One region of the Sporosarcina sp. FSL K6-5500 genome, then DNA from elsewhere that is predicted to be linked to it. Evidence: a T-box and tRNA genes for the amino acid it is inferred to sense, from the RefSeq annotation. Region 1 holds a T-box; the other regions hold tRNA genes.

Region 1 (9,338 bases):
GGTTGGAAATTTCTGTGAATTCAATGTATACTTTGAGTATCAAAAAAAAGGGAGATTAGCCTATGTTATCGAGCATTGCAGTAGAAGTTTTAAAAGAATTAAGTGAACAAAAAAACTTCGCAAGGGCACAGTAGAATATCGCAAACCCTTACTGCTGACCCCTGCAATTTAATTGGGGGACATTAAATTGATTAAGCATTATAGTGAGAGTTTTTTATCAGGAAATAAAATTGCTTTACGTAAAATTACAAAAGAGGATTATGCGAATTTCTTTGCAATTGAAGATATAATGGAAAGTCGTTTATTAATGAATGATGGTATTCCATTTCCACCTACTGAGGCGGACCACGAGAAATTTCTTAGTGAGATTAGTTCTGAGAAAGATGACTACATGTTTGCCATCGAACTTAAAGACGAAAAACTATTCATTGGAACTATCGCTGTTTACTTAGTGAACTGGAAAAGTAGTACTTGTCACGTTGGTGTTTCAATAGGACCTGAAAACCAAGGAAAAGGCTATGGAACCGATTCAATGAAAGTATTGGTAGATTTTATTTTTAATTATATGAATTTAAATAAAGTGAAACTTCAAGTATTTGGCTATAACAAAAGGGCGATTTGTTCTTATGAAAAATGTGGTTTTCTTTTGGAAGGTACTCTAAAAGAAGAACTCTTTAGATTTGGTAAGTATCATGATATTTATATTATGGGTTTACTTAGAAAAGATTGGGAATGTAAGACATAATTAACCTTTGAATAGGCAGACCAGTTAAATGGTCTGTTTTTATATCTCTTTTTCAGCGAACGAGCGCATTAGCATAAGTAATGGAGCTTAAGCAGCTCCTTTTTATAATTTCAATTATGATTGTGTAATTCTCTTTTAAACGTTAATTGTATACTATTGTCTTTATTGTTTTTTCACTTTTTTGTTACTGGATTATTTTTGCATCTAATTTATTTCACTACCGAATGCTTTAGTTGAAGAATCGGCTTCCTTACGGGGGAGCTTTTTCTTATTGAGTGAGAGGTAAATACTTCCGTGAACGTAAAAATATGTGAATTTTCAATTATGAATGATATAATTCAAAATAAGTAACGGAGGGAGGGGCGTAATGAAAAAACAGATACGCAAGGCGGATCAGGCTAAAATACGCCAACGAAAACAGATCGTATTGCGAATGAACTTCCTATTCTTTTCAATCTTTGTCCTATTTTCATTGCTCATTTTTCGCCTTGGCTATTTACAAATCGTTAAAGGTGAAGAGTATTCCCGTGAGTTGGAAAAAAAGGAAGAAATACCTGTCAACACAAGTGTGCCAAGGGGAAGAATATTTGACCGTATGGGGCTTGTTCTAGTTGATAATGATCCGAAGAACGCCATTACATATACGAAAATGACGTCGACGACTTCAGCCGAGATGCTAAAAGTTGCTGAGCAACTTGCGGTCTTGATTGAACAAGAGACGAAAAGGATTACCCCTGGAGATAAGAGAGACTTTTGGATTTTAAAGAATTCAAAAGCAGCAACGGAAAAAGTTTCTATAAAGGAACAAGAGAGACTTGAAAAGGATAGTAAGCTTTCACGGACGGAATTGCAGAAGAAGATTAATAGGCTTACACGAAAACGAATTACGGACGAAGAAATTGATTCTTTTACGGAAGAGGAGCTAGAAGTACTTGCGATTTACAGAGAAATGATGTCGGGCTATGCATACTCACCGCAAATAGTGAAAAGTGGAAATGTGACGGACGAGGAATTCGCAACTGTATCTGAACGTCTAGGAGAGTTACCGGGCGTGGATACAACGACAGATTGGGAACGTGTGAGAAGATCAGACAATACGATTCTAGGGACAACCACGAGCCCCATTGAAGGTATTCCTAAATCCCGTGAGAATTATTTCTTGGCACGGGATTACTCAGGAAATGACCGTGTTGGAAAAAGTTATATTGAGCAATATTATGAGGATTTGTTAAAAGGGCAAAAAACAATTGTGAAGAATATTAAAGATCGTAGCGGGCGTGTCGTCGAAACGAAAACAATCCGACAAGGCGAACCTGGTAAGGATCTTATTCTGACGATTGATAGTGAACTGCAACAGACACTTGAAAATATTGTATCGGAAAAACTGTTGGAATTAAAAAGAGGACCCAATACCGGAGAATTGGATAGGGCTTTTCTAGTCATGATGAATCCGAATAACGGTGAAGTTCTTTCGCTTGTAGGTAAGCAAGTTGTTACGAATCCAGAAACAGGAAAACTCGAAATATGGGACTACGCATATGGTACATTTACTGCGGTCCATGAAGCAGGATCAACAGTGAAGATGGCGACGCTTCTTACAGGGTATCAGGAAAATGTGGTACGTATCGGCGAAACGAAGATAGATGAACCAATTAGAATCGGTGGTATTACAAAAAGATCGCTGTTTAATCAATACTCTAGGGTTGCTGTAACTGATATTGAAGCAATCGGCAAGTCTTCGAACGTTTATATGTTCCGTATCGCAATGGCTATGGCGGATTCTAACAACAGCTCTGAAGGAGCGAAACGCATTAGGGAAAATGCATTTGATACGTTCCGACAATCTTTCGCCTCTTTTGGACTTGGAACAAAAACCGGCATTGACTTACCGGGGGAGTTAGGCGGTCTGATTGGCGAAAGTAATTCAATCGGTATTTTAATGGATTTATCCATCGGGCAGTTCGATACCTATACAACACTTCAATTGGCTCAATACGTCTCAACAATTGCAAATGGCGGTTATCGGATAGCTCCAAAAGTATTAAAAGAAATACGCGAACCATCTGAGGATGGTGAAATTCTTGGTTCTCTCATTCAAGAAACAGAGGTCAATATCTTAAATAGGATTCAGAGTACTGATGCAGAAATTGATCAAGTGAAGCGTGGTATGCATTACGTGTATTATGCACCTAAAGGAACGGCCCCGAAAATTTTTGATGGAAAAGACTATGATGGAGCAGGGAAGACGGGAACTGCGCAAGCATTCAGTTCAGGGAAATCGACAATCAATCTATCCCATGTGGGGTTTGCACCTTACGAAAATCCGGAAATTGCTTATGCGGTTCTTGTCCCAAACATCACTACAAAGCCAGGAGATCACACGACTGGCGCTCAAAATAAAATTATCCAACAAGCTGTAGACGAATATTTTAAGCTGAAAGTAAAAAGAGCTAAAGAAGAAATATCTACAGCTGCCGAGCAACCAATCATACAGGCTCCTAAAAAAGAATCTGAAAAATAAAAGTAGGGAAACCAAAGAATGGTTTCCTTACTTTTTTCAATAGATAAAAACCTAAGCCGCTATCTATGATGAAAATGAAATTAAGCTCTTTGAAAAGAGAATCCGCTCCTATAAAATAAGTACAGTCTTCTTGTCAATTAATTTTAAAAGAATATTCATGGATATTCCTCCGCCTATCGCTAAGAAAAAACTCCTAGTATTCTGAAATAACCCCTTAAAATAAGGCGTGTCCTTTGTCATCTTAAATTCGATAAAACTGAAAACTGTAATTCTGGGTAAAACTTTGTTATACTTACAAACAGACCAGTTGGTATGTGGGGAGAGATACATTAAATATGGATATAAAATCGCAATTAATTGATACTGCTACGACCCTTTTTCAACAAAAAGGATATAAAAATGTCGGACTTAACGAGATTTTAAAAGCTTGTAATGTTACAAAAGGAGCGCTCTATCATCATTTTCCAAACGGAAAAGAAGAATTATTGATTATTTGTTTACAAGGTTTAAATGAGGCCATTACCACAGATATCAAAGCTATATTCAGCAGGCATCTATCAGCTAAGGATGCCATACTCTCAATGATTGATAAGTTAATTCAGGATTTTGAAAAAAGTGGCACCATTATCGGCTATACATTTAGTAGCATTGTCAGTGAAATGGCAACGATGAGTGAACCAGTCCGTACTGCTTGTAGTGCTCTATATGAAAACATTCAACACCTTTACTATGAGAAACTTATAACGGAAGGCTATTCGAGTGAATCAGCTTCCGCTATTGCATTGTTGATGACAGCTTCGATTGAGGGGGCAATGATGCTATGTTTGACGCAAAAATCCGCAACACCTTTGAAAACAATTGCCACATTATTGCCGGGTATATTAAAAGTGAACAAGTAAATTCGACAGAACCCGTTAATATTGTGTTTGTTAAACTGAGTGCATCTTTAGTGTAAATTGCATTTACTGCGGTTTTATTGATATATATTACGATTATTCACTCCATAGCGTGATTTGTTATTGGCATATTCATCGATGTATTTAACGTAGGTCTCAAATATGAATTTTGAAAGGAAGAAAAACAAACTATGCATCAAGAAAACAGACTACCGAAAAACGGTAAAGAGGGCGCGTTATTTGGCGCAATTATCGTAACATTATCAGTATTAACAATGGGACCAATCAATATGATCCTTGCTGCTGGAGGCTTCAACAAAGATGTTGCAATGAACATGCTAATCGTGTTACCTATTATTTGGGTTTTCGTTATGATAATTGAACCGGTAGCAATCGGTCGTTTTGCAGAATTTTTATCATCTAAATTCATTTCGCCAACAGATGGTTTTGCTGCTCGTATTATGTTCCGTACAATTTTCACAGTATTAGGCATGTCATTTACAATGACATTTGTTGGGGTTATCATTGGGGATGGTTTTACAACTGATATCTTTGCACACTTTATCCAAATCTGGCCCCGTAACTTCTTACTCGCCCTATTTTTAGAGAGCGTAGTGATCCAACCATTTGCACGTTTAGTAATGGTTAAAATGCACGCAGCGCAAGATAGAAAAGCCGCAGTTCAAACGAATACACAAAATATCTAAAAAAATCGCTCAGACTTTTCAAAAGTCTGAGCGATTTTTTTATTATTCATTCAGCAGGCGTACGGATGACTAAAACATCGCATTTAGCTGAACGTACGATTGCTTCAGATACAGAACCAATTAAGTAGCGCTCTACTGGCGTATGCCCCGTAGCGCCGCAAATAATTAAGTCTGCCTTCACCAATTTAGCAATCTCTTTTGTAATCACCGTTTTAGGTGAACCATATTCAATAATGATAGTTACATTTTCAACGCGAGCAGCTGCTGCGCGTGCTTTATAGCGTTCTAAAATTTGTTGAGATTGTTCTTTGACTTGCCCAGCAATTTCTTTATCAAGAGGTCCTAAGTAGCGCGTATCAATAATGTTAACGAGGTTTAATTGTGATCCTTGATTTCGATATGCAATCTCAAGTGATTTACGAAATGCAAAATCGGCCTCTTTTGAACCGTCTACAGCTACTACAATACTTTTATAATCAGTTGCCATTAGTCATAAACTCCTTTTAAAATTATATAATAAATCAGTTGTAGTTATTTTGAATTCACATTTTTTGATTTTTTCATGAACAAATACAATATAACATTAATCACTGCAAATACTAAAACGACTATAAAATTTTTCGGATTATCCAATATACTTTTCTTCGAGTTTTTCTTTCTATTTTCACTGCTTTAAAAAGTGGATAGATGGGGTCGTGGAAAAAGGAATTCGAGTCGGAACGAATGGGGAAAATGAATTTGAAGTAAATACGGCATGCCTGGATTGGCACGCATACCGCCGCACTCATCGGGTTATTGTATGGAGCAAGCAAAGTGAACACAACCATATGGATGACCATCCGTATTGCATTATGGATACTTGTGTTTGGCTTTGTAACGGCGATGGGCTTTGATTTCTTTTTGGAAAATAGCTAGTTCTTAAAATACAAAAGCCGCTCAATTAATGAGCGGCTTTACGTTTATCCAAACGCCGTGATAGAAGATTGCGCCGGTGATAGTGCTCCGTGCAATCTTTGAATAATTTAACTTGCCGCAAATACTTGTGCTAGCTCTCCGGCCATCTTTGTTTTTTCTTGTTCTCCTGCATGATTCCACAGCTTTTCGAAAAACACCCCTAGTCCAGGTAACAGGTGCTCTTCACCTCGTTTAATGGCATCTTCCACAACGTTACGGATATCATCCGCTGTATTATTCGTCATGTTTGCTGAAATGGCATCTCTTATTTGAAAATCCATTTTATCAACCTCCCACTTTCATTTTGGACACAAAAATCGCCAACTATACCGTCATTTGATACACTGAAAAGAAAAAGGCGGTAACGTACATATGAAACGAATTGAATCATCACAAAACGCACTCGTGAAACATTGGAAAAAGCTTGTCACAACACGAAAAGAACGCGATCTGTCGAAAGAATTCCTTGTCGAAGGTTTTCATCTCGTTGAAGAAGCATTAAAAAGTAATGGGGCAATTCTCGCGTTAATCACCCGTGACGGAGTTGAAATACCTCAAGGATGGTCTATCGAAGGTGTAAAGCTTGTTGAGATAACAGAGGCAATTGCGAAAGAAATTTCGGAAACGGAGCAGTCGCAGGGTATTTATGCACATTGCCGTCAGCCGGAGCATGCCGAAGAGGATTATTCAGCATGGAAAAAACTTTTATTAATTGACGCAGTCCAGGATCCTGGTAATGTCGGAACGATGATTCGGACGGCAGATGCTGCTGGAATGGATGCAGTTATTCTTGGAATGGGGACCGCTGATTCGTATAACCCGAAAACAGTACGTTCTGCGCAAGGGTCACATTTCAATATCCCAATCGTCAAAGGTGATCTTATTGAATGGACGGCTAAGGCGAAAGAAGCGGGCATTCAAGTTTTAGGGACAGGATTGAAAAATGCTGTAAATCATTCTGATATCTGGCCACAAGACGAATTTGCATTGATTGTTGGAAATGAAGGCAGTGGCGTCAATCCGGATTTGCTTGAGATGGCGGATAATACGGTCAAGATTCCAATGTACGGCAAAGCAGAATCGTTAAACGTCGCAGTGGCAACGGGCATCCTGCTATATACGTATTCTAAAGTGTGAAAACTAGCATGTTGTTGATGATCAAATCATAATCGGGTATACTATTGGTTATGAACAGAAATGAAAAGCAATGATCGGGAAAAGTAAACAATACATGAGCCGAAAGGGAGTCCGCGCCTTGACTGAAAGCGCAGATGGGTAAATGATTGTCGAAGTTCACCCCGTGAGCTGCCGCCAGGACCAGCGTAAGCTGTAAAGGTGTGCCGGTGCCGGACCGTTATTCCGATTTGAGTGATCATATCTTCGGGTATGATAATCAGGGTGGTACCGCGAAATCGTCCTCGTCCCTTTTTTAAGGGGCGGGGTTTTTATTTCGTCTAGTTTCGGGCGCCAGACGCCCTACACTTTTTTTATTTTGAAAGGAGAATTGACATGGAAGCACAATTAGAACTGTTGAAAGTAGAGGCGCTTGCAAAAATTGAAGCAGCTTCAGATGTAAAATCATTGAATGAAGTTCGTGTAGCCTACTTAGGGAAAAAAGGGCCAATTACTGATTTGTTGAAAGGCATGGGAAAACTTCCTGCTGAAGAACGTCCGAAAATGGGGGCGCTTGTCAATGTTATTCGTGAGGCAGTGACAGAAGTGCTCGAAGACCGTATGGCGAAACTTGAAGAATTAGCCATCAACGAACAGCTTGAAAAAGAATCGATTGATGTAACATTGCCTGGACGTCCTGCACGTACTGGAAATCACCATCCGTTAACACGTGTTGTTGAGGAAATCGAAGACTTCTTCATTAGCATGGGCTATGAAATTGCTGAGGGTCCTGAAGTTGAGAAAGATTATTACAACTTTGAAGCGCTGAACTTGCCAAAAGGCCATCCAGCACGTGATATGCAAGATTCGTTCTACATATCCGAAGATATTCTTCTTCGTACACATACGTCACCAGTTCAAGCACGGACGATGGAAGCGAAAGGCGGCGCGCCGATTAAGATTATATGCCCAGGTAAAGTGTACCGTCGTGATAGTGACGATGCGACGCATTCTCATCAATTCACGCAAATTGAAGGGCTTGTTATTGGTGAAGATATCCGCATGAGCGACTTGAAAGGGACACTTTCTTTATTCGCTAAAAAAATGTTTGGCGATGAGCGTGAAATCCGTCTGCGTCCGAGTTTCTTCCCATTCACGGAACCGTCTGTTGAAATGGACATTTCATGTTTCAAATGTGGCGGAGACGGCTGTAACGTTTGTAAGAAAACAGGCTGGATCGAAATTTTAGGTGCCGGTATGGTACACCCGAATGTACTGGAAATGGCTGGTTATGACCCCGCTGTTGTATCAGGTTTCGCTTTCGGTATGGGACCTGAACGTATTGCAATGTTGAAATATGGTGTGGAAGATATCCGTCATTTCTATACAAATGACGTGCGGTTTGTATCGCAATTCCACCGGACGGAAGCTTGAGGAGGAGACGAATATGTTAGTATCTACAAAATGGTTAAGTGAATATGTAAATATAGAGGGAATTTCTACGGCAGACCTTGCGGAGAAAATTACACGTTCGGGCATTGAAGTTGATTCCATCATCGACCGTTCGCATGGTATGACGAACATAGTTGTGGGTTATGTGTTGGAATGTGTGAAACATCCTGAAGCGGATAAGTTGAATATTTGTCAAGTGGATGTTGGGGAAGAAACTACACAAATTATTTGTGGTGCTCCCAACGTTGCAGAAGGGCAAAAAGTCATTGTTGCACGTCCAGGTGCAGTACTACCAGGCGGCATGAAGATTAAAAAAGCAAAACTGCGTGGTGAGGAATCGAACGGAATGATCTGTTCACTTCAAGAGCTTGCAATTGAAGGCAAGCTTGTACCAAAAGCATATGCAGAAGGAATCTATGTGCTTCCTGAATCAGCTGTACCAGGTGAATCCGCACTCCCGCTGCTTGGTCTTGATGATCAAGTGCTTGAATTCGATTTAACGCCAAACCGTTCAGACGCACTCAGCATGATAGGCGTTGCGTATGAAGTTGGAGCGATTTTATCACAAGGTATCCAACTCCCTGAAATTAACTACACGGCTTCAAATGAAAAAGCCGAAGATATGCTGAAACTGCGTATCGATGCAAAAGAAGAAAATCCGATGTACGTAGCGAAAGTCGTTAAAAACGTTAAAGTAGAAGCATCGCCGTTATGGCTTCAAAACCGTTTAATGGCTGCTGGAGTACGTCCACATAATAACGTTGTCGATATTACAAACTTTGTCTTGATGGAATACGGTCAGCCGCTTCATGCATTTGACTATGACCGTCTTGGAACAGGTGAAATCGCTGTCCGTCTTGCAGAACAAGGTGAAAAAATCACGACATTGGATGATACTGAACGAACACTGGAAGCGCATCAACTTGTTATTACGAACGGTAAAGAACCTG
Region 2 (9,338 bases), 590 kb from region 1:
TATGCGATTTCTTTTTTCGACAACCGACTGTTTAGCATAACAATCTCAAGGCCGGCCAGCATACATGCATGAATGATGACTACCATTTCAGAATTGGAGGACCCAAGCAAGGCGATCCGTTCCCCTTCATTTAAACTGTTAGCCCTCAATTTTCGTGCAAGAACCACAGCATCATCTTTTAACTGTGCGAATGTCCACTTTTCCTCTTCGAACGATAAAGCTATTTTATCAGGCGTTAAATAAGCCCGTTGCATTAACCAATTTGGAATCATGCCATCACCATCCATTCAGAAAAAGCTGCCCGATTAGAGGCAGCTTTCTTAGTTTTTATCCAGTTTGATTACTGTCTAGGCTTCAGGCGCCAGCCCCTTGAGTCGCTTCAGTCTTGCTGAAAAGGCAAAGTACGCCTTTATCTTCAAGACTTCCAGCGCTTGTCGGGGCTAAACGGCGCCTTACGCTTTTCTTTAATCAAGGAAAACGTGGGAATTGTCCGAAATCCGGTTTGCGTTTTTCTTTGAACGCATCGCGGCCTTCTTTCGCTTCGTCTGTTGTGTAATAAAGAAGTGTTGCGTCGCCAGCCAATTGTTGAAGACCAGCAAGTCCGTCCGTATCCGCATTCATTGCCGCTTTCACGAAACGAAGTGCAGTAGGGCTCATGCCAAGCATCTCTTCACACCATTGGACCGTCTCGTCTTCCAGTTGTTCATAAGGAACTACTGTATTGACTAGACCCATGTCGAGTGCTTCCTGTGCGTTGTATTGACGGCAAAGGAACCAGATTTCGCGCGCTTTTTTATGGCCAATGATTCGTGCCAAGTAGCCCGAACCGTAACCTGCGTCGAATGAACCAACTTTAGGTCCTGTTTGTCCGAAAACTGCATTTTCTGCTGCAATCGTCAAATCACAAACGACATGAAGAACATGTCCGCCGCCGATTGCATATCCTGCAACCATTGCCACAACCGGTTTTGGAATAACACGGATTAGACGCTGTAAGTCCAAGACGTTGAGACGTGGAATTTCGTCGTCTCCTACATAACCGCCATGCCCTCGTACGGATTGGTCTCCGCCTGAACAGAATGCTTTCTCGCCTTCGCCTGTTAAGACGATGACTCCAATGCTTTGGTCGTCCCGTGCGCGTGAAAATGCGTCGATTAACTCCGATACCGTTTTAGGACGGAATGCATTGCGCACTTCCGGACGGTTGATTGTTACTTTTGCAATCCCGCCATACTGTTCGTATTTGATGTCTTCGTATGTACGTATCGTTTCCCATTGACGTGTCATAGTGATCCTCCTCGATTTTTCAACTCTGAAATATGCTCCTCTATCATTGTAGCAAATGTAGCCGGTTTTTCCACATGAATTGCATGTCCAGCATGTTCTATCGTTTCGTGGCGGACATTAGGGAAATCCCTCTGCATTTCCCGGGAAATATTTACGAACTTCGTGTCGAGTTTTCCCGTTATGAGCAAAACCGGAAGATTGACTGTTCCTAGGCTCTTCCAATAAGAAGCTTGGCTACCTGTTCCAATACCACGTAAGCTGTTCGCAAGGCCTATTTCACTCTGACTAAGCCGTTCATTCCTCACTGCCAGCTGCTTTTCTTCCGACAAAGTCTTCTGAGACGCGAACAAGGGAATATTTCCCCAGAAATCGATGAATGCCGGCAATCCGTCCCTTGTGATTCTGTCTGCCAGCCGCCTGTCAGCTGCTTGTCGTTCTTCTCTTTCCACTTCCGTCTTCAATCCTGGAGAAGAACTCTCGAGAATCAATGACGAGACCCGCATTGGATGTCGCACCGTATAAGCCAGTGCAATACGTCCCCCCATTGAATAGCCAACTAAGATGAATTGATCAAGAGAAAGCTCAGTAAACAGTTCCTCAAGGTCCTCTACTTGCTGATCCATAGAGTAGCGGCCAATGTCTTCCGAAATAGTCGATTTGCCGTGTCCCGTCAAATCGACAGCTATTGTCTGGTAGTTACCTTTTAGCAACTTTGTAATTTCACGCCATGATGTGGTGCTCCCCGTAAAACCATGTAGAAATACGATGACAGGTAGATTTTCTCCACCTTGGATTTCCACATGCATATTAATTTCACGTATACGAATAGTCTTTTCATTCATTACGATCAAGCCTGTCCGTGATTTGCTTCCATAGGTCTCGGTGCGCTTTCACATTCGCTTGACGATTCGTGAACACTTCGATAATACGCACTGGTTTTTCCTTCGCTTTATCGAGCTCCATTCCGAACTCTTCTGGCGTGTGGATTGCCGCATACTGCGCATCATACATCGCAGCAATGTGGCCGAATGTTAAGCCTGTTGGTGTGCCAAACAGCTCTTCGAAATGATTACCTGCATCAGCTTGCGGAAGGTACGAGAATATTCCACCCCCATCGTTATTAATAATGACAATGGTTAAATCTGCCTCGTGGAAACGAGTAACAATTAATCCGTTGACATCATGCAAGAACGATAAATCGCCAATTAACAGCCATGTTGGACGCTTTCTTGCCGCCTGGATACCGAATGCTGTCGATACAACACCATCGATACCATTCGTCCCGCGATTCGCAAAAATTGTAATATCCTTATCCGTCTTCCTGAAGAACGTGTCTACATCACGGATTGGCATGCTGCTGCCACTTACGAGGTCGCTCTCTGTGGGAAGGTGCTCAAATAATGTTTTTGCAAATATCCCTTCATCGCCAGCAACACCCTCATACTTATTTGTAATCGCTGATGCCGCCTCATTCGCCATCGTCCACCACTCTGTATAAGATGTCTTCGGTTTATCCACAATAATTTTCATGACTGTTTCGGATGAAGTCTGGATATGATGCGTAACGACACCGAGCGAATCCCTAAATTCCGGCGATTCATCCACCGCTATAACTGTAGCTGGTCTTACTTTTTTCAAGTAAAGCGAAAGCGGCTTCGCTACTGGCTGTGCACCAAAACGAATGACAGTATCAGGTACGACTTTCTCTTTGAATGCATCACTTTTTAATAGCGCATCATAATGATCAATACAGAGCGCTATGCATTGTTCAGGTACTTCCGTGCGAAGATTTGATAGCGGATCGCATAATACTGGCCATTCCAGTGCTTTGGCAAAGTTCCAAAATGCTGCTTTATCGAACCCTATCGGCATTTCACCAGCAATGATGAAGCCTTTTTCCGACGTTGCAAGCAACTGTGAAATTTGTTGGGCAGTAGATGCATCCAAACTGTCTACACTTTTAAATCGTTTTTTGAAAGTCATTTTCGGCGTTTCCCGATTAAAATCGATCAGAAGTGGTTCCCGGAACGGCACATTTAAGTGAACGGGTCCGCGTGGAGCTGTAGTCGCAACTGACAGTGCACGGCTAATATGGCGATCAATAAAGTCTTCGATATCCGGATTGTTTTCAGCAAGTGGGAAATCTACACTATATTTCACATGCTTACCATACATTCGAATTTGATCGATTGCCTGTGGCGCACCGACTTCCCTTAATTCATGCGGACGGTCAGCCGTGATAACAATAAGAGGAATACGCGCATAATACGCTTCTGTTATAGCAGGATGATAATTCGATGCTGCAGTACCTGACGTACAGAGAAGGACGACAGGATTACCGGATGCCTTCGCCAAACCTAATGCAAAGTAGGCAGCCGATCGTTCATCGACTTGCATATAGACATCAAGGCCTTTTGTTGAAGCGAAAGCGTAAGCCAGTGGTGTCGAACGAGAGCCTGGACTAATAACTACCGTTTTCACATCAGCCATCATCAAAGCAGCAGTCATTCTACGAACATAATCAGTCAAAACTGTACGGTTATCCATTCAGTTTTCCTCCAAGCGCCCGCATAACCGGTCTGAATTTCACCCATGTTTCATCGTATTCTTTATCTGGTTCAGAGTCTGCCACAATTCCTCCACCTGCGTATAAGTACGCACTATTGCCGTCAAGAAGTGCGGAACGGATTGCCACAGCGAATTCACCATTTCCAGCAGTATCTGTCCAACCAATTGGTCCAGCATAATAACCCCGATCCAAGTTTTCCTCAGAACGAATCATTTCCATCGCTATATCAGTTGGGACACCGCCTAGCGCCGGTGTCGGGTGAAGTGCTTGAACCAAACTAAAAATATCAGTTCCTTGTTCAACTTTTCCTTCAACTGGCGTAAACAAATGCTGAATATCACGGACTTTCATCAGTTTCGGTACTTTCGAAATTTTGATGTCTGTGCAAAATGTCTTAAACACTTGTGAAATCATATTAACGACATATTGATGCTCTTCTCGATTTTTTCTATCTTCAAGAAGTTCATCGCCAAGTTCGCGGTCTTCAGTTGCCGACTTGCCTCGTTTAATGGAACCCGCAACACATGCCGAATACGCACGGCCATTTGATATTTCAATTAAACGTTCAGGTGTAGCACCAAAAAATAATTGGCCGTCTTTTTGCAATCCAAAGTGATAACTTTCCTGCTGTTCATTTGATATATGATGAAGTGCAGTGACAGCCGGCACGTCATCTGCAAAGTTTAGTTTAACCGAACGTGCAATTACTACTTTTTCAGCTTCACCATTGTTAATTTTCTTTGTGACATCTGCAACGGTTTCCAGATAATGTTCTTTCGAAAGTTCCTCTATTGACACAACTTCCGGTTTTGTAAGCAGAGCGGATTCCTCGACTTGCGCGATATGAATTAGACGGTCTCTTTCATCCCTTAACTTCTCAAACTGTTCTGCCCCATCGTTGCTTTTTGTTACGAGGTTAATGGAAATTTCTGTCTTACCATTCGTAATCGACAACTGGAAAGAAGGTACAACGAAATGGGCCGATGGAAATGCATCCCACTCTGATTGCTTAACACTTTTCGGATCAAACGAGAAACCTCCAAAAAGAACAGGTTCCCGATCATTTTCTTCTTTAATAAGCGAACTACATAATTTTTTCCAACTTGTTGAAATATGTGTGAAACGATCATTCGTTCCATCACTTGTTAATACCGTAGCATGTCCAATACCAACAAGCGTTAAAGTTTTATCTGCATTTTGCCAATAGAAACGTTCATCTTTGTAACACGAATCTCCTGCTTCAAAAAACGCAAGTGGTGAGATTCTCCCCGCATCGACAGTTTCTGTAAAAAAACGCAGCTCATTCTGCCTAACATTTAATTGAGATTCACGGGTAGCGGTCAACTTCCGATTCATTATTTTCCCTCCGTACATTCATTCGACTGATTTAAAACAATACCTATAGTCTATCATACCGAATCAATGTCGTTTCAGCACATAATAAGCAGTCCATATGTTCACTCCACCCATTTTGGAGTACAATAGATAGGGTCATTAAAAGGATAGGGAGAGAGCCAAATTGCAACAGACAATAAAAGCGGATAAAGGCTGGCGTATTTGGTGGCAGCTTACACGTCCACATACACTAACGGCAGCCTTTGCACCTGTATTTCTCGGTACCATGATTGCACTAACTTACGGAAAATTACATTTTCCTTTATTCATCGCCATGCTCGTCGCGAGTGTTTTCATCCAAATGGCAACGAATATGTTCAATGAATATTATGATTTTAAAAGAGGACTTGATACAGAACAGTCCATTGGTATCGGCGGTACAATCGTCCGTAATGGTGTAAAACCAAAAACCGTGTTGAATCTTGCCTTTATGCTTTACGGGATTTCCGTCCTTATTGGTATCTATATATGTATGGAAACCTCATGGATGCTCGCAGTCGTCGGGATCCTGTCAATGATGGTAGGCTACTTTTATACTGGAGGACCGTATCCTATCGCCTACACGCCATTTGGAGAACTGTTTTCCGGTGTTGTCATGGGAATGTTACTTATCCTTATTGCGTTTTATATCCAGACAGAAACAGTAACGACAGAAGCGGTTCTGCTATCTATCCCAAGTATGTTGCTAGTCGCAGGTATTATGCTAGCAAATAATATACGTGATTTAGAAGGCGATAAGGAAGGCGGACGAAAAACACTCGCTATTCTTGTGGGCCGCTACAACGCAATTACAATCCTAATGCTATTTTTCATTATTTCCTATGGCTGGATTATTGCAATGATTCTCTTCGGTCATCTTACTCCATGGGCACTGCTTGTATTTCTTAGTGTCAAAAAGCCGATTGGAGCGATTACTGTGTTCCGAAAAAATCACATCCCAATACATGTGATGCCTGCGATGAAAAACACTGCAGTTACGAACACTTTATTCGGCTTACTATTAGGGATCGGAATACTCATTGGGCATCTGCTCTAACTAATAAAAAAAAGCGTAAAGCCTCGATTTAACTCGAAGCTTTACGCTTTTTCTGATTTATATGTTTAGATGGAACGAAATAAAGGAAAGTTAAGTAACGATAGTCAACAATCTGTACTTTTGTTTATTAAGTACGGTGTGTATGTGCAGACTAATGCCATTACTAAAAAGGACGTGACAAAACTTGTTGAACGATAAACAAAAAGCCACTCTAAAAAAAGAACTATATGAAATGAAGGATCACTTAACAAAAACAGAAGAAGAAACAGATATTAAGGAAAGTGCACAAGAAGCTGCCGGCGAGCTGTCGATGTATGACAATCATCCCGGTGATATGGGTACAGAACTGTTTGAAAGAGAGAAAGACATGGCTTTAAACGTTCATGCTGGCTCTGAATTAGATAAAGTAGAAAGCGCCTTACAAGCGATGGTGAACGGTTCTTATGGGAAATGTGAAGTGTGCCAAAAAGATATACCATTTGGGCGACTTGAAGCAGTTCCTTACACAACCCTTTGCATCGACCATGCGACTGAGCAAGAAATCCCCAATGATCGACCTGTCGAAGAAGATACGCTTACCATGGCCAACCCAAATTCATTTTCCGGAGCGGCCCGGGATGGCGAAGACAGCTTTCAGGAAATCGCAAAATCTGGAACATCAGAAACCCCTTCCGATTTCAGCGGAGATCACGATGACTACAATACGTTATACGACAGCGGAATTTCAGATGGTGCAACCGAAGAATTTGAAGAATTCACAGGAACCGATATAAATGGAAAGTCACGCGGTTTCATCAGGTCCGATGCCTCAGAGAAATATGAAGCGGAACTGGATGATGAAGGAATCGAATCCCCTCTCGGAGATATTCCTTATCATGAAAAAGATAGTTATATAGAGGATCAGAAGAAGTGAAAAGAAACACCATAGGCCATTGCTTATGGTGTTTCTTTTCAGGATATTTTAGCTCACGTATGTTAATTAACCAAAAGTAACCAGTAAATGATTTAATCAAACACTAGGCGCTGCGTGTGTAGTTGCCTTTGAGTTGCTTTAGATAGAACGACCTCTTTACTATTATCGAGATATCTTGATGTGTAGGGATGCGACTTCGTAGCCCCCTACAAATTTTTCGGGAATCGTTTGGTGGTTATCCATCCGTTGCTCTCCAAAGGCATAAGTACACGAAATGCTAGAGCTTTTTGGGACGAAAGAATAGCGGGGCTTCTTAACTGGATAAAAGCCGCCAAAGATATAATTTTGGCGGCTGAAGTCTTCTCCATAGTCTTGTCTTTTTTATTTAAGAATGAAACAGAACTCCTACCAATATCGCTTCGACGCTGGATGGTCTATATGAGAAAGAGCATTTCATTATCTGTGATGAAATCTGCAACCTGGAGTACGTCTTTCTTGAATATAAGTAGTATCAACTAGTAATCACCTTATAATCTCGGCATATACATCTCAAAATCACATTTCTCTCGATAATGAACACACTAGTGCAGGTACGGCAAAGGGGTCGCCGAAGCCGTGAGACTGGATGCGAAGCGATATCCAGGCTTACGGTGAAAGGCATCCCCAAAGCGTCAAGCGTTCTACAATCCACACCCCGAATTACAACTCACTCCTTATTGAGCGCCACAGTAGATTCAATGGGATTCTTTAATTCAACATATATAGTTAGAATTTAAGTGAACTAGAAAACTATATATAAACAAATTAAAAAGTAGCTTTACAAGTTCATTAAGAACTTGTAAAGCTACTTTTATGTATGACCCCTACGGGATTCGAACCCGTGATACCGCCGTGAAAGGGCGGTGTCTTAACCGCTTGACCAAGGGGCCAAATTATATATGGCGGAGAAGGAGGGATTCGAACCCTCGCACCGCTTTCGCGATCTATACCCTTAGCAGGGGCACCTCTTGAGCCGCTTGAGTACTTCCCCATATATAAATGGCTCCGCAGGTAGGACTCGAACCTACGACCGATCGGTTAACAGCCGATTGCTCTACCACTGAGCTACTGCGGAATGGTGGGCCTAAATGGACTCGAACCATCGACCTCACGCTTATCAGGCGTGCGCTCTAACCAGCTGAGCTATAGGCCCTTTTTGGAGCGAGTGAAGGGAATCGAACCCTCATCATCAGCTTGGAAGGCTGAGGTTTTACCACTAAACTACACTCGCATAACAATGGTGGCTCAGGACGGAATCGAACCGCCGACACAAGGATTTTCAGTCCTTTGCTCTACCGACTGAGCTACTGAGCCACGTATTTAGTTTACATTAAGTCGTTAACTTATTCTAAACCTTATAGTATTAATAAAAATGGCGGTCCCGACCGGGATCGAACCGGCGATCTCCTGCGTGACAGGCAGGCATGTTAACCGCTACACCACGGGACCATTTGGTTGCGGGGACAGGATTTGAACCTGTGACCTTCGGGTTATGAGCCCGACGAGATACCACTTCTCCACCCCGCGACAACAATATAAGTACTATTTAATTTCACCACTAGTTAAAAATGGAGGAGGTAGAGGGATTCGAACCCCCGCGGGATTTGACTCCCCTGTCGGTTTTCAAGACCGATCCCTTCAGCCGGGCTTGGGTATACCTCCATGGCTGTATATAATAGTGGTGGACCTTGCAGGACTCGAACCTGCGACCGGACGGTTATGAGCCGTCTGCTCTAACCAACTGAGCTAAAGGTCCTTTAAGATGGCGGCAGAGGGGATCGAACCCCCGACCTCACGGGTATGAACCGTACGCTCTAGCCAGCTGAGCTACGCCGCCAGGATCTTTATGAAAATTGTGTTGGTGGAGCCTAGCGGGATCGAACCGCTGACCTCCTGCGTGCAAGGCAGGCGCTCTCCCAGCTGAGCTAAGGCCCCATTATAGCTGGCAATTATTAAAGCACAAATCTACTTAAAATGGTATATTCTTTAAGCGGCGAATCTGCTTAAAAAGCTTAATGGTCGGGAAGACAGGATTCGAACCTGCGACCCCTTGGTCCCAAACCAAGTGCTCTACCAAGCTGAGCTACGTCCCGAAGAAT
Region 3 (9,338 bases), 920 kb from region 1:
AAATTTGAGAGGAGCTGTCCTTAGTACGAGAGGACCGGGATGGACATACCTCTGGTGTACCAGTTGTCTTGCCAAAGGCATCGCTGGGTAGCTATGTATGGACGGGATAAATGCTGAAAGCATCTAAGCATGAAGCCCCCCTCGAGATGAGATTTCCCATTACGCAAGTAAGTAAGATCCCTCAAAGAAGATGAGGTTGATAGGTCTGGGGTGGAAGCACGGCGACGTGTGGAGCTGACGGATACTAATCGATCGAGGACTTAACCAATTTTGAAAAGGGCTTGATTACCCTGATTCTGTGTAGCACAATGTCTGTTTTATTCAGTTTTGAGCGAACAAAATTAATTATTTTGTAAAAACGCTTGCAAGTAACAACAAGGTGTGATATAATTAATCTTGTCTTGTGGAAAATAGTTCAGTGACGATTGCGAAGAGGTCACACCCGTTCCCATACCGAACACGGAAGTTAAGCTCTTCAGCGCCGATGGTAGTTGGGGGTTTCCCCCTGTGAGAGTAGGACGTCGCTGGTCTGTTAGTCCAAAAGAAGATACTTAATGTATGTTCTTAATATTATTCCGCAGTAGCTCAGTGGTAGAGCAATCGGCTGTTAACCGATCGGTCGTAGGTTCGAGTCCTACCTGCGGAGCCATTTAGGAGAGCTGTCCGAGTGGCCGAAGGAGCATGATTGGAAATCATGTAAGCGGCTAACGCTGTTTCAAGGGTTCAAATCCCTTGCTCTCCGCCAGATTCATATAAATGATAAATTAAGGCCCCTTGGTCAAGCGGTTAAGACACCGCCCTTTCACGGCGGTATCACGGGTTCGAATCCCGTAGGGGTCACCATAACTTTTTAGAAATTCATCATTAAGCACGTAGACTTTAATTCAGTAATTCGAGCATAGCACACTCTCGTTAAAATCGGGAGAAGGAAGGAGCGTACATTAGTACGTGACTGACTGAGCGAATGAAGCTGACAAAGAGATGCGCCGCTTATCGCAATTTTACCCAGGAGGATTAGCTCAGCTGGGAGAGCACCTGCCTTACAAGCAGGGGGTCGGCGGTTCGAGCCCGTCATCCTCCACCATTAAGTTTTTTAAGCAGATTCACCGCTTAAAGAAACTTACATATATTTAATTATATAAATACTATTGTCGCGGGGTGGAGAAGTGGTATCTCGTCGGGCTCATAACCCGAAGGTCGCAGGTTCAAATCCTGCCCCCGCAACCAAATTTTATCATGATACAGCAGATCATATAGCTGACATGTAAATGATTAGCTCTTTATCAAATGAATACATTATATTGTTGTCGCGGGGTGGAGAAGTGGTATCTCGTCGGGCTCATAACCCGAAGGTCGCAGGTTCAAATCCTGCCCCCGCAACCAAATGGTCCCGTGGTGTAGCGGTTAACATGCCTGCCTGTCACGCAGGAGATCGCCGGTTCGATCCCGGTCGGGACCGCCATTTTTATTTTTCTTATAAGGTTTAGAATAAGCTAATATCTTAATGTAAACCAAATATGTGGCTCAGTAGCTCAGTCGGTAGAGCAAAGGACTGAAAATCCTTGTGTCGGCGGTTCGATTCCGTCCTGAGCCACCATTTTAATATTTGTGCCGGAGTAGCTCAACTGGTAGAGCAACTGACTTGTAATCAGTAGGTTGAGGGTTCAAGTCCTTTCTCCGGCACCATTTACACCTATATGGTGGGGTAGCGAAGTGGCTAAACGCGGCGGACTGTAAATCCGCTCCCTACGGGTTCGGCGGTTCGAATCCGCCCCCCACCACCAGTTTTAGGGGCATAGTTTAACGGTAGAATAGAGGTCTCCAAAACCTTTGATGTGGGTTCGATTCCTACTGCCCCTGCCATTTTTTTTAGTATAATCTAATATTATGGCGATTGTGGTGAAGTGGTTAACACATCGGATTGTGGTTCCGACACTCGAGGGTTCGATTCCCTTCAGTCGCCCCATTTATCTATCCAATTAAAACAAACTTATATATCATGGCGATTGTGGTGAAGTGGTTAACACATCGGATTGTGGTTCCGACATTCGAGGGTTCGATTCCCTTCAGTCGCCCCATTTTATATTCAATTAAAACAAACTAGATATCATGGCGATTGTGGTGAAGTGGTTAACACATCGGATTGTGGTTCCGACACTCGAGGGTTCGATTCCCTTCAGTCGCCCCATTTATCTTTTTGGGGTATAGCCAAGCGGTAAGGCAACGGACTTTGACTCCGTCACTCGTTGGTTCGAATCCAGCTACCCCAGTTTCGCGGAAGTAGTTCAGTGGTAGAATACGACCTTGCCAAGGTCGGGGTCGCGGGTTCGAATCCCGTCTTCCGCTCCATCATCTACGGCGGCATAGCCAAGCGGTAAGGCATGGGTCTGCAACACCCTTACCACCGGTTCGATTCCGGTTGCCGCCTCCAATTTTCTTATGTATCGTTGTTCGTAAACTAAATAGTGTTATGCCCGAGTGGTGGAATGGCAGACACGTCGCACTCAAAATGCGATGCCGTAAGGCGTGCCGGTTCAAGTCCGGCCTCGGGTATCAGATGAAAAACACAACTTCGGTTGTGTTTTTTTGTGTTTAATTTCTACTATATAAGTTGACTTAACTGAGCGAACGTGGGCTTTGGCTACCCCTAGCACTTTAAAGAATTCAATGTAATTTAATTCTTTATTTCAATATATATTTAGATAAAAGAATAGAGAGTAGGGGAAACATTATGCCATTAATTGAACACCAGGAGTTCATTCAAGCCTCGGTAGAACGTTGCTTTGATCTTGCACGAGACGTGGATATTCATACCCGTACAACAGAGGGGACGAAAGAGAAGGCTGTCGGTGGGGTGACAACAGGTTTATTGCTGGCCGGGGATATTGTTACATGGGAGGCCGTTCATTTCGGTATAAGACAAAGACTAACTGCCAAAGTAACGGTGATGGATAGACCGTATATGTTTGAAGACATAATGGTGAAAGGAGCATTCCACTCTTTTCACCATATTCATCAGTTTATTGAGAAGGATAATGGTACTCTGATGATTGACAGATTTCAATATAGATCACCCTGTGGAGTGATTGGTGTTATTGCGGATAAGTTGTTTTTGGAAAGCTATATGAGAAACTTTATTGTGAGTCGAGCAAGAGCTCTGAAGCATATTGCAGAAAATGAGTAAGATGCATTTCATCAGGAAAAGTCGACTTGATAAACTTGGTGGCACAAGTTTTCTAGAGAGTGGAACCTGGACGTTACTAATAGATGGTGAGAAAACACAGCGGTTCAAAAATGGGTAGTAAACAAAATCGCTCCTTACCGCCGAAGCGTAAGGAGCGATTTTCATAGAGGGGATCCGATGACACTAGTTTGGGTTGTCCATTGCAATTGCCTTGGTTGGTCATTGGGGATTGGTCACAAAGTAAATGGTGACAGGTTATTGGTTTGCCTGCAATTTAAATTGGATTGATCCCTACTCTATGCCCTGGAGAGGAGTCTCACCTTTCCAAGGGCATTAAAAGTACTTCGTATCATCAAATTTCAAGACAATCGAATAGTTTTTTGCATTAATAGAATTAGATAACTTATGTGCATCCTTTTCTGCTTGCAATGATTTCACCCGATAATCCTCAGGAACGAATAAAGCAACACGGTATACGACCGTACCTTCAGAGTAGCCGTATTGAATCTCTTCTTTTTCTGCCATAGAGAGTTCTTTGTAAAAGCGGGCTTTTGCACGCAATTGTATGGCAAGTTCAATCGCTTCGACAATCGCAAGTTGTTGCCCTTGGAACTCGATTTCATTATCGATATTGGCACGATACATGAGACGGTCGAGCACTCGACTATCTAAACGGACTTCATCCAATTCTGTTTCTACGATTTTAAGGCTACGTGGTCCTTGATCAGGGGTGTTGCCTTTTTCTACATTCGTAAAGGCTACGCGTCTCATTTCATCTTCAAGCTCATGAATTCGTTTTGTTAAAACACTTTTTAATTTTACAGCTTCAGCGAGTGTTATGTTGCTCACTTGTTCATTCCCCCCATTTAGAAACATTGTCAGTCAACTATAATGGAAGTTTGTCCCTCGTGCAAAACATATGAACGAACATCTCCACCACTAAGACTAGTAAACATGTTCCCACATGCTGTTGTCAGTTCAAACGCTTCAGTAGCATCCATGGACGGGCGTAGGAAGAAGATATGTAACGCGTCTGTCGTATCTTCTGTTACAGCGCTGCGTATAGAATCGACATATGGACTACCGAATGGGCTATAATCATCTTTTAACAGTAGAATGTTTTGTAATGAATTAAAACGACCATTCAATCCATCATATCCATCCTCTTCTGTCCCTGAAGTAACGATTATATCGCCGACAATTTTTTCGAGGTCATAGATGCCTACTGGAATTTCGTGCTGCAAGGAAAAGAAGTTATTCAAGTCGACAGCATTGTGGAATGGATCGATGTAGTTTTGCTTCTTAATCCGGCGCATAAGTGCTTCTGTAGAATGACGGTATCGATTAGAGTCTGCGCCAAGTGCTTTCCACACAGTACGCCATTCTTTAATGCCAGGGAATTCGGGGACGGACTTGTTCTCCAGCTCAAAGAAAAGTTGCTCTTGGAATAATTGCAATTTTCCTTTTAGCATTTGAGGCGATTCTGACACTGTAATTTTGGTATAATGATTAATGCCCAATTTTAATCCGGGTACGGCACCTAAAAGCTTCATATCCATTTCAATAATCAATGACTTCACCCTTTATATAGTTTAATTCAATAGTAGCATAGTGGAGGCGATACAGTGTGAATGCTGTTCAGTTGCAACAGTCAGTGAGGGACTATGCGGAGTCAATCGGCATCGACAAAATTGGTTTTACAACAGCTGCACCATTTCGTGAGTTGAAAAACCGCTTGAAGCGGCAGCAAGAACTAGGCTATCAGTCGGGTTTTGAAGAAAAGGATTTAGATAAACGGACAGAACCTGCTCTTTTGCTTGATCAAGCAGAAAGCATTATTGCAATTGCTGTAGCTTATCCATCCAAAATGGCAGATTCTCCGAGAGGAAAAAAAGGCGAGCGCCGGGGTATTTTTTGCCGTGCATCATGGGGAACAGATTATCATACAGTCCTTCGTGAAAAGCTGAGACTGCTTGAGGAATTTATACTAGAACATGCACCTAAAGCAAAGGTTCGCTCGATGGTAGATACGGGTGAGCTTGCAGACCGCGCTGTTGCAGAACGGGCGGGGATTGGCTGGTCGGCAAAAAACTGTTCAATAATTACGCCGGAATTCGGTTCGTATGTGTACCTGGGTGAAATGATTACCAATATCCCTTTTGCGCCGGACGTTCCAATGGAAGATGAATGTGGGGATTGCACACTTTGTCTTGACGTATGTCCAACTGGTGCATTGATTCAGGGAGGCCAATTAAATGCGCAGCGTTGTATTGCTTTCCTTACACAGTCGAAAAAGCCAATTCCGGAAGAATTTCGTGCGGAGTTTGGTAATCGGATATACGGGTGTGATACATGTCAAACGGTATGTCCGAAAAATAAAGGAAAGCATAATTTGCATCAGCAAGCATTCCAAGCAGACCCTGAACTGGCGAAGCCGCTTCTTCAACCAGTGCTTAGGCTGTCGAATCGAGAATTTAAAGAGAAATTTGGACATGTATCAGGATCTTGGCGCGGAAAAAATCCGATTCAGCGAAATGCAATTATTGCACTCGCACATTTCAAGGAGGAGTCTGCGGTACCAGAATTGATCAGTATGTTAGAGAACGATCCGAGACCCGTCATTCGTGGTACGATTGCATGGGCACTTGGTCGAATTGGTTTGGAAGAAGGATATGTAGCGATTAAGGAAGCATTATCGAAAGAGGAAGATCCGGAAGTGCGTGCTGAATTAGAAAAGGCAGCGGATACTTATATACTGAAGAAATGAATGCCTATATAAACTAAACGAAGGCTTCTTACAAGGGGGAGCAGAAAAAAATCAATGGGGTTCTATATTTCAACGTATCTATAGTAAAAAAGTTTAATTGGAGGAATCACTGAGATGGCCATACACGTAGCGTTATTTGAACCACAAATCCCTGCAAACACAGGGAATATTGCAAGGACATGCGCAGGAACAGGAGCGAAACTTCATCTTGTGAAACCGCTTGGGTTTTCGACGGACGACAAAATGTTGAAACGTGCGGGGCTCGATTACTGGGAGCACGTCGATATTACATATCATGAAGGAATTCGTGAGCTATTCGCGGCGAATCCCGATGCTGTTTTTTACTTTTTGACAAAACACGGTGAAAGGACTCATACTGCATTCGATTATTCTGATGGTGCAACAGATATATTTTTCGTCTTCGGTAAAGAGACGAGCGGACTTCCTGAAGAAATTTTAGAGGAGAATAAAGAACGGTGTCTACGAATCCCGATGAACGACAACATTCGGTCGCTTAATTTATCGAACACGGCGGCGATACTTATATATGAAGCGCTTAGGCAACAATCTTATCCAGGATTGGTATAAAAAAAACGGGGCAGCCTGAAGGCATGTCCCGTTTTACTTATTGTTATTTTTTTAGGCCAGGTATCTTAACCTTGCCCGGTTTATCATCGTATCCGCCTGTGAAAATTGCAGATAGGAATGCAAAGCAAACACCTATAATTAGAATTACTGTCATGATAGGTACCTCCTGTAAATTCATTAGTAGCTTCGTTAAGTATACCCTATTTTAAATGGAATTGAAACGACCGTCAGGAAAAATTGTGACAGAGCCAAGAAAAATGAAACTTTTTGTCGGCTTGTCCGTATATAACATAACGATTTAAATAATATGGAGGTAGAATATAGTATGAAAAATTACTCGACAGGAATGAAATGGATCACGGCAATTGCAGAAGGTTTTCTTGCAATTCCAATCATTGGAGGAGTTTTTGTTATAAGCTCCGGATATTCAGTGCTGGGTGTCATGTTCGTTTTACATGCAATTACGTTACTGCTTTCAATTCGGGACATGCAGGGTAAGGCAGCACCCATCCTAGGTCTCGTAACGAGCATAGTGAGTGCTATTCCGTTCATTGGCTGGTTCATGCACCTACTAACTGCAGGAGCGCTCGTAATGTCGGCTATCACTTCTAGACGCTAAATCAATATGTAAAAAATACCCTTCCGAATACTAACGGAAGGGTATTTTTTAATGTGGTAAATAGAGCAGCTGATAGGTGAACAGTACCGCGAAAATATATAACAGGATAGGAACTTGTTTTCCTTTCCCTTTCACAACTTTCAATAGCGGGTATGTGATGAAACCAAGAGCGATTCCTGTCGCAATGCTCGAAGTGAGTGGCATTGTTAGAATAACGAGGAAGGCTGGGAATGCTTCATCGAATGAATCCCAATCAATATCTTTCACTGCACCAATCATCAAGCTTCCGACGATAATCAAAGCAGGAGCTGTGATTGCAGATACACCAGACAATGTACTGACGAGTGGACCGAAAAATGCCGCGACAAGGAAGAGGATAGAGACAGTCAGTGATGTCAATCCTGTCCGGCCACCTACTGCAACACCAGATGAAGATTCGATGTACGCCGTTGTTGGGCTCGTACCGAACATCGATCCGAATGTTGTTGCAACAGAATCTGCAAGTAATGCATGACGTGCACGTGGCAGCTTATTGCCTTTCATAAGGCCAGCCTGTTTTGCAACGCCAATCATCGTGCCGGTGGTATCGAACAAGGTAACGATGAGAAAGGCAAAAACCACCCCATACAAACCATGTGAAATGACGTCACCGAATGCAGTAATCGGATTCCAAACAAGAATCCCTTCCGGCAATTTAGGCATTTTCCATAAGGCACCTTCAAATTTGAGCTGACCCGTAAAGACTGCGACAATTCCGGTTAGAACCATTCCAATGAAAATCGAACCATAGATATTCAAAGTCATAAGAATAACCGTCACGAGAAGGCCGAACAAAGCGAGTAGAACGGGCGGAGACGTAAGGTCGCCAAGCTTAACAAGGTTCGCCTCATGTGGAGCGACGAGTCCAGAAAGACGCAAGCCGATAAAGGCGATGAATAACCCTATCCCAGCTGTAATCCCGAGCTTCAGACTCTCAGGAATTGATTCAATTAATTTTTCACGGAAAGAAGTCAAGGACAACAGAACAAATATTAATCCAGCTATGAATACTGCAGAAAAAGCAGTCATGTAGTCGAGTTGACCATCAGATGCGAGAACAACCGATGTAAAATAAGCATTCAATCCCATTCCTGGTGCAATTGCAATTGGATAATTGGCGAAAAGTGCCATCCAAAGTGTACCGATAACCGCAGCGATAATTGTCGCAATGAATACTTGCTCGAATGGTACGCCGGCGTCAGCGAGAATAATCGGATTGACGATGACAATATAGGCCATTGTCAAAAAAGTTGTCATTCCTGCCAATACTTCCGTTTTCACAGTGGTATTATGTTTTTTTAAATGAAACAATGTAAATCTCCTTTCAGAATACGAACGAAATGAAGTACATTTACAATAATATTCGTTTTTACGTTAAAATTCAACTCTGAAATGCAATCAGGTAATTCGTAATATTCGAATGCCGCTTGTACAATTAAAGAATAAGTTTCGAAAGGGGAAATTCAAATGACAAAACGATTCAACGGAACACTTGAGCTAGCAAATGGTGTGAAAATGCCACAATTAGGACTTGGCGTCTATAAGATGACGGATCCGGGTCAGACTGTCGAAGCAATTACATACGCACTAGAAACAGGATATCGCGCAATTGACACAGCGGCAATCTATGAGAATGAAAGGGAAACGGGGGAAGCGATCCGTCACTCTGGTGTTCCAAGGGAAGAGCTGTTCATCACATCGAAGGTATGGAATACTGATCAGGGCTATGACGGGACACTCCGCGCATTCGAGACTTCATTGAAGAAACTAGGCTTAGATTATTTGGATCTATATTTGACACATTGGCCTGTGTCAGAAAAATATGTCGACACTTATAAAGCGATTGAACGGTTGTATGACGAAAAACTGATCCGTACAACAGGTGTCTCCAATCATCATGCCCATCATCTTGAAAAAATCCTTGTAAAAGCAAATGTTGCGCCAATGGTGAACCAGATTGAACTCCATCCGTATCTAACACAGGAACCGCTCCGTGCGTTTTGCGAAGAGAATGGAATTGCTGTGACGTCTTGGTCACCGCTTGCACGTGGGAAGCTACTTGCAGAACCAACGCTTCTTACTATCGGCGAACAGTACGGTAAAACACCTGCGCAAGTTATTATCAGATGGCATTTGCAAAA

What was found. The T-box of region 1 lies ahead of pheS (phenylalanine--tRNA ligase subunit alpha). A T-box ahead of a tRNA ligase gene usually reads a tRNA of that ligase, here a tRNA-Phe.
Region 2: it has a tRNA-Phe gene. The T-box ahead of pheS (phenylalanine--tRNA ligase subunit alpha) is inferred to sense a tRNA for this amino acid. The anticodon was not compared.
Region 3: it has a tRNA-Phe gene. The T-box ahead of pheS (phenylalanine--tRNA ligase subunit alpha) is inferred to sense a tRNA for this amino acid. The anticodon was not compared.

The regions. Positions count from the first base shown of each region.
Region 1 is NZ_JBBOTP010000001.1:3,333,309-3,342,646, forward strand. Features, by position in the region: gene MKX62_RS15975 (GNAT family N-acetyltransferase) at 188-745, shown strand; gene MKX62_RS15980 (peptidoglycan D,D-transpeptidase FtsI family protein) at 1,113-3,266, shown strand; gene MKX62_RS15985 (TetR/AcrR family transcriptional regulator) at 3,602-4,165, shown strand; gene MKX62_RS15990 (DUF2798 domain-containing protein) at 4,354-4,869, shown strand; gene MKX62_RS15995 (universal stress protein) at 4,916-5,356, opposite strand; gene sspI (small acid-soluble spore protein SspI) at 5,892-6,104, opposite strand; gene MKX62_RS16005 (TrmH family RNA methyltransferase) at 6,196-6,960, shown strand; T-box leader at 7,022-7,252, shown strand; gene pheS (phenylalanine--tRNA ligase subunit alpha) at 7,333-8,370, shown strand; gene pheT (phenylalanine--tRNA ligase subunit beta) at 8,384-9,338, shown strand, end outside.
Region 2 is NZ_JBBOTP010000001.1:2,742,139-2,751,476, reverse strand. Features, by position in the region: gene MKX62_RS13220 (o-succinylbenzoate--CoA ligase) at 1-272, opposite strand, end outside; gene menB (1,4-dihydroxy-2-naphthoyl-CoA synthase) at 469-1,287, opposite strand; gene menH (2-succinyl-6-hydroxy-2,4-cyclohexadiene-1-carboxylate synthase) at 1,284-2,129, opposite strand; gene menD (2-succinyl-5-enolpyruvyl-6-hydroxy-3-cyclohexene-1-carboxylic-acid synthase) at 2,122-3,834, opposite strand; gene MKX62_RS13200 (isochorismate synthase) at 3,827-5,212, opposite strand; gene MKX62_RS13195 (1,4-dihydroxy-2-naphthoate polyprenyltransferase) at 5,376-6,287, shown strand; gene MKX62_RS13190 (TraR/DksA C4-type zinc finger protein) at 6,472-7,200, shown strand; tRNA gene MKX62_RS13185 (tRNA-Glu) at 8,058-8,129, opposite strand; tRNA gene MKX62_RS13180 (tRNA-Ser) at 8,140-8,230, opposite strand; tRNA gene MKX62_RS13175 (tRNA-Asn) at 8,240-8,314, opposite strand; tRNA gene MKX62_RS13170 (tRNA-Ile) at 8,316-8,392, opposite strand; tRNA gene MKX62_RS13165 (tRNA-Gly) at 8,397-8,470, opposite strand; tRNA gene MKX62_RS13160 (tRNA-Phe) at 8,478-8,553, opposite strand; tRNA gene MKX62_RS13155 (tRNA-Asp) at 8,613-8,688, opposite strand; tRNA gene MKX62_RS13150 (tRNA-Met) at 8,692-8,766, opposite strand; tRNA gene MKX62_RS13145 (tRNA-Ser) at 8,809-8,901, opposite strand; tRNA gene MKX62_RS13140 (tRNA-Ile) at 8,919-8,995, opposite strand; tRNA gene MKX62_RS13135 (tRNA-Met) at 9,003-9,076, opposite strand; tRNA gene MKX62_RS13130 (tRNA-Ala) at 9,099-9,174, opposite strand; tRNA gene MKX62_RS13125 (tRNA-Pro) at 9,256-9,332, opposite strand.
Region 3 is NZ_JBBOTP010000001.1:2,412,997-2,422,334, forward strand. Features, by position in the region: rRNA gene MKX62_RS11330 (23S ribosomal RNA) at 1-268, shown strand, start outside; rRNA gene rrf (5S ribosomal RNA) at 415-530, shown strand; tRNA gene MKX62_RS11340 (tRNA-Asn) at 575-649, shown strand; tRNA gene MKX62_RS11345 (tRNA-Ser) at 654-745, shown strand; tRNA gene MKX62_RS11350 (tRNA-Glu) at 769-843, shown strand; tRNA gene MKX62_RS11355 (tRNA-Val) at 1,009-1,084, shown strand; tRNA gene MKX62_RS11360 (tRNA-Met) at 1,153-1,227, shown strand; tRNA gene MKX62_RS11365 (tRNA-Met) at 1,309-1,383, shown strand; tRNA gene MKX62_RS11370 (tRNA-Asp) at 1,387-1,462, shown strand; tRNA gene MKX62_RS11375 (tRNA-Phe) at 1,522-1,597, shown strand; tRNA gene MKX62_RS11380 (tRNA-Thr) at 1,611-1,686, shown strand; tRNA gene MKX62_RS11385 (tRNA-Tyr) at 1,700-1,784, shown strand; tRNA gene MKX62_RS11390 (tRNA-Trp) at 1,790-1,863, shown strand; tRNA gene MKX62_RS11395 (tRNA-His) at 1,891-1,966, shown strand; tRNA gene MKX62_RS11400 (tRNA-His) at 2,003-2,078, shown strand; tRNA gene MKX62_RS11405 (tRNA-His) at 2,113-2,188, shown strand; tRNA gene MKX62_RS11410 (tRNA-Gln) at 2,199-2,270, shown strand; tRNA gene MKX62_RS11415 (tRNA-Gly) at 2,275-2,349, shown strand; tRNA gene MKX62_RS11420 (tRNA-Cys) at 2,358-2,431, shown strand; tRNA gene MKX62_RS11425 (tRNA-Leu) at 2,473-2,553, shown strand; gene MKX62_RS11430 (SRPBCC family protein) at 2,732-3,184, shown strand; gene MKX62_RS11435 (hypothetical protein) at 3,518-4,033, opposite strand; gene MKX62_RS11440 (B3/B4 domain-containing protein) at 4,063-4,755, opposite strand; gene queG (tRNA epoxyqueuosine(34) reductase QueG) at 4,812-5,951, shown strand; gene trmL (tRNA (uridine(34)/cytosine(34)/5-carboxymethylaminomethyluridine(34)-2'-O)-methyltransferase TrmL) at 6,066-6,539, shown strand; gene MKX62_RS11455 (hypothetical protein) at 6,865-7,158, shown strand; gene MKX62_RS11460 (NCS2 family permease) at 7,207-8,508, opposite strand; gene MKX62_RS11465 (aldo/keto reductase) at 8,665-9,338, shown strand, end outside.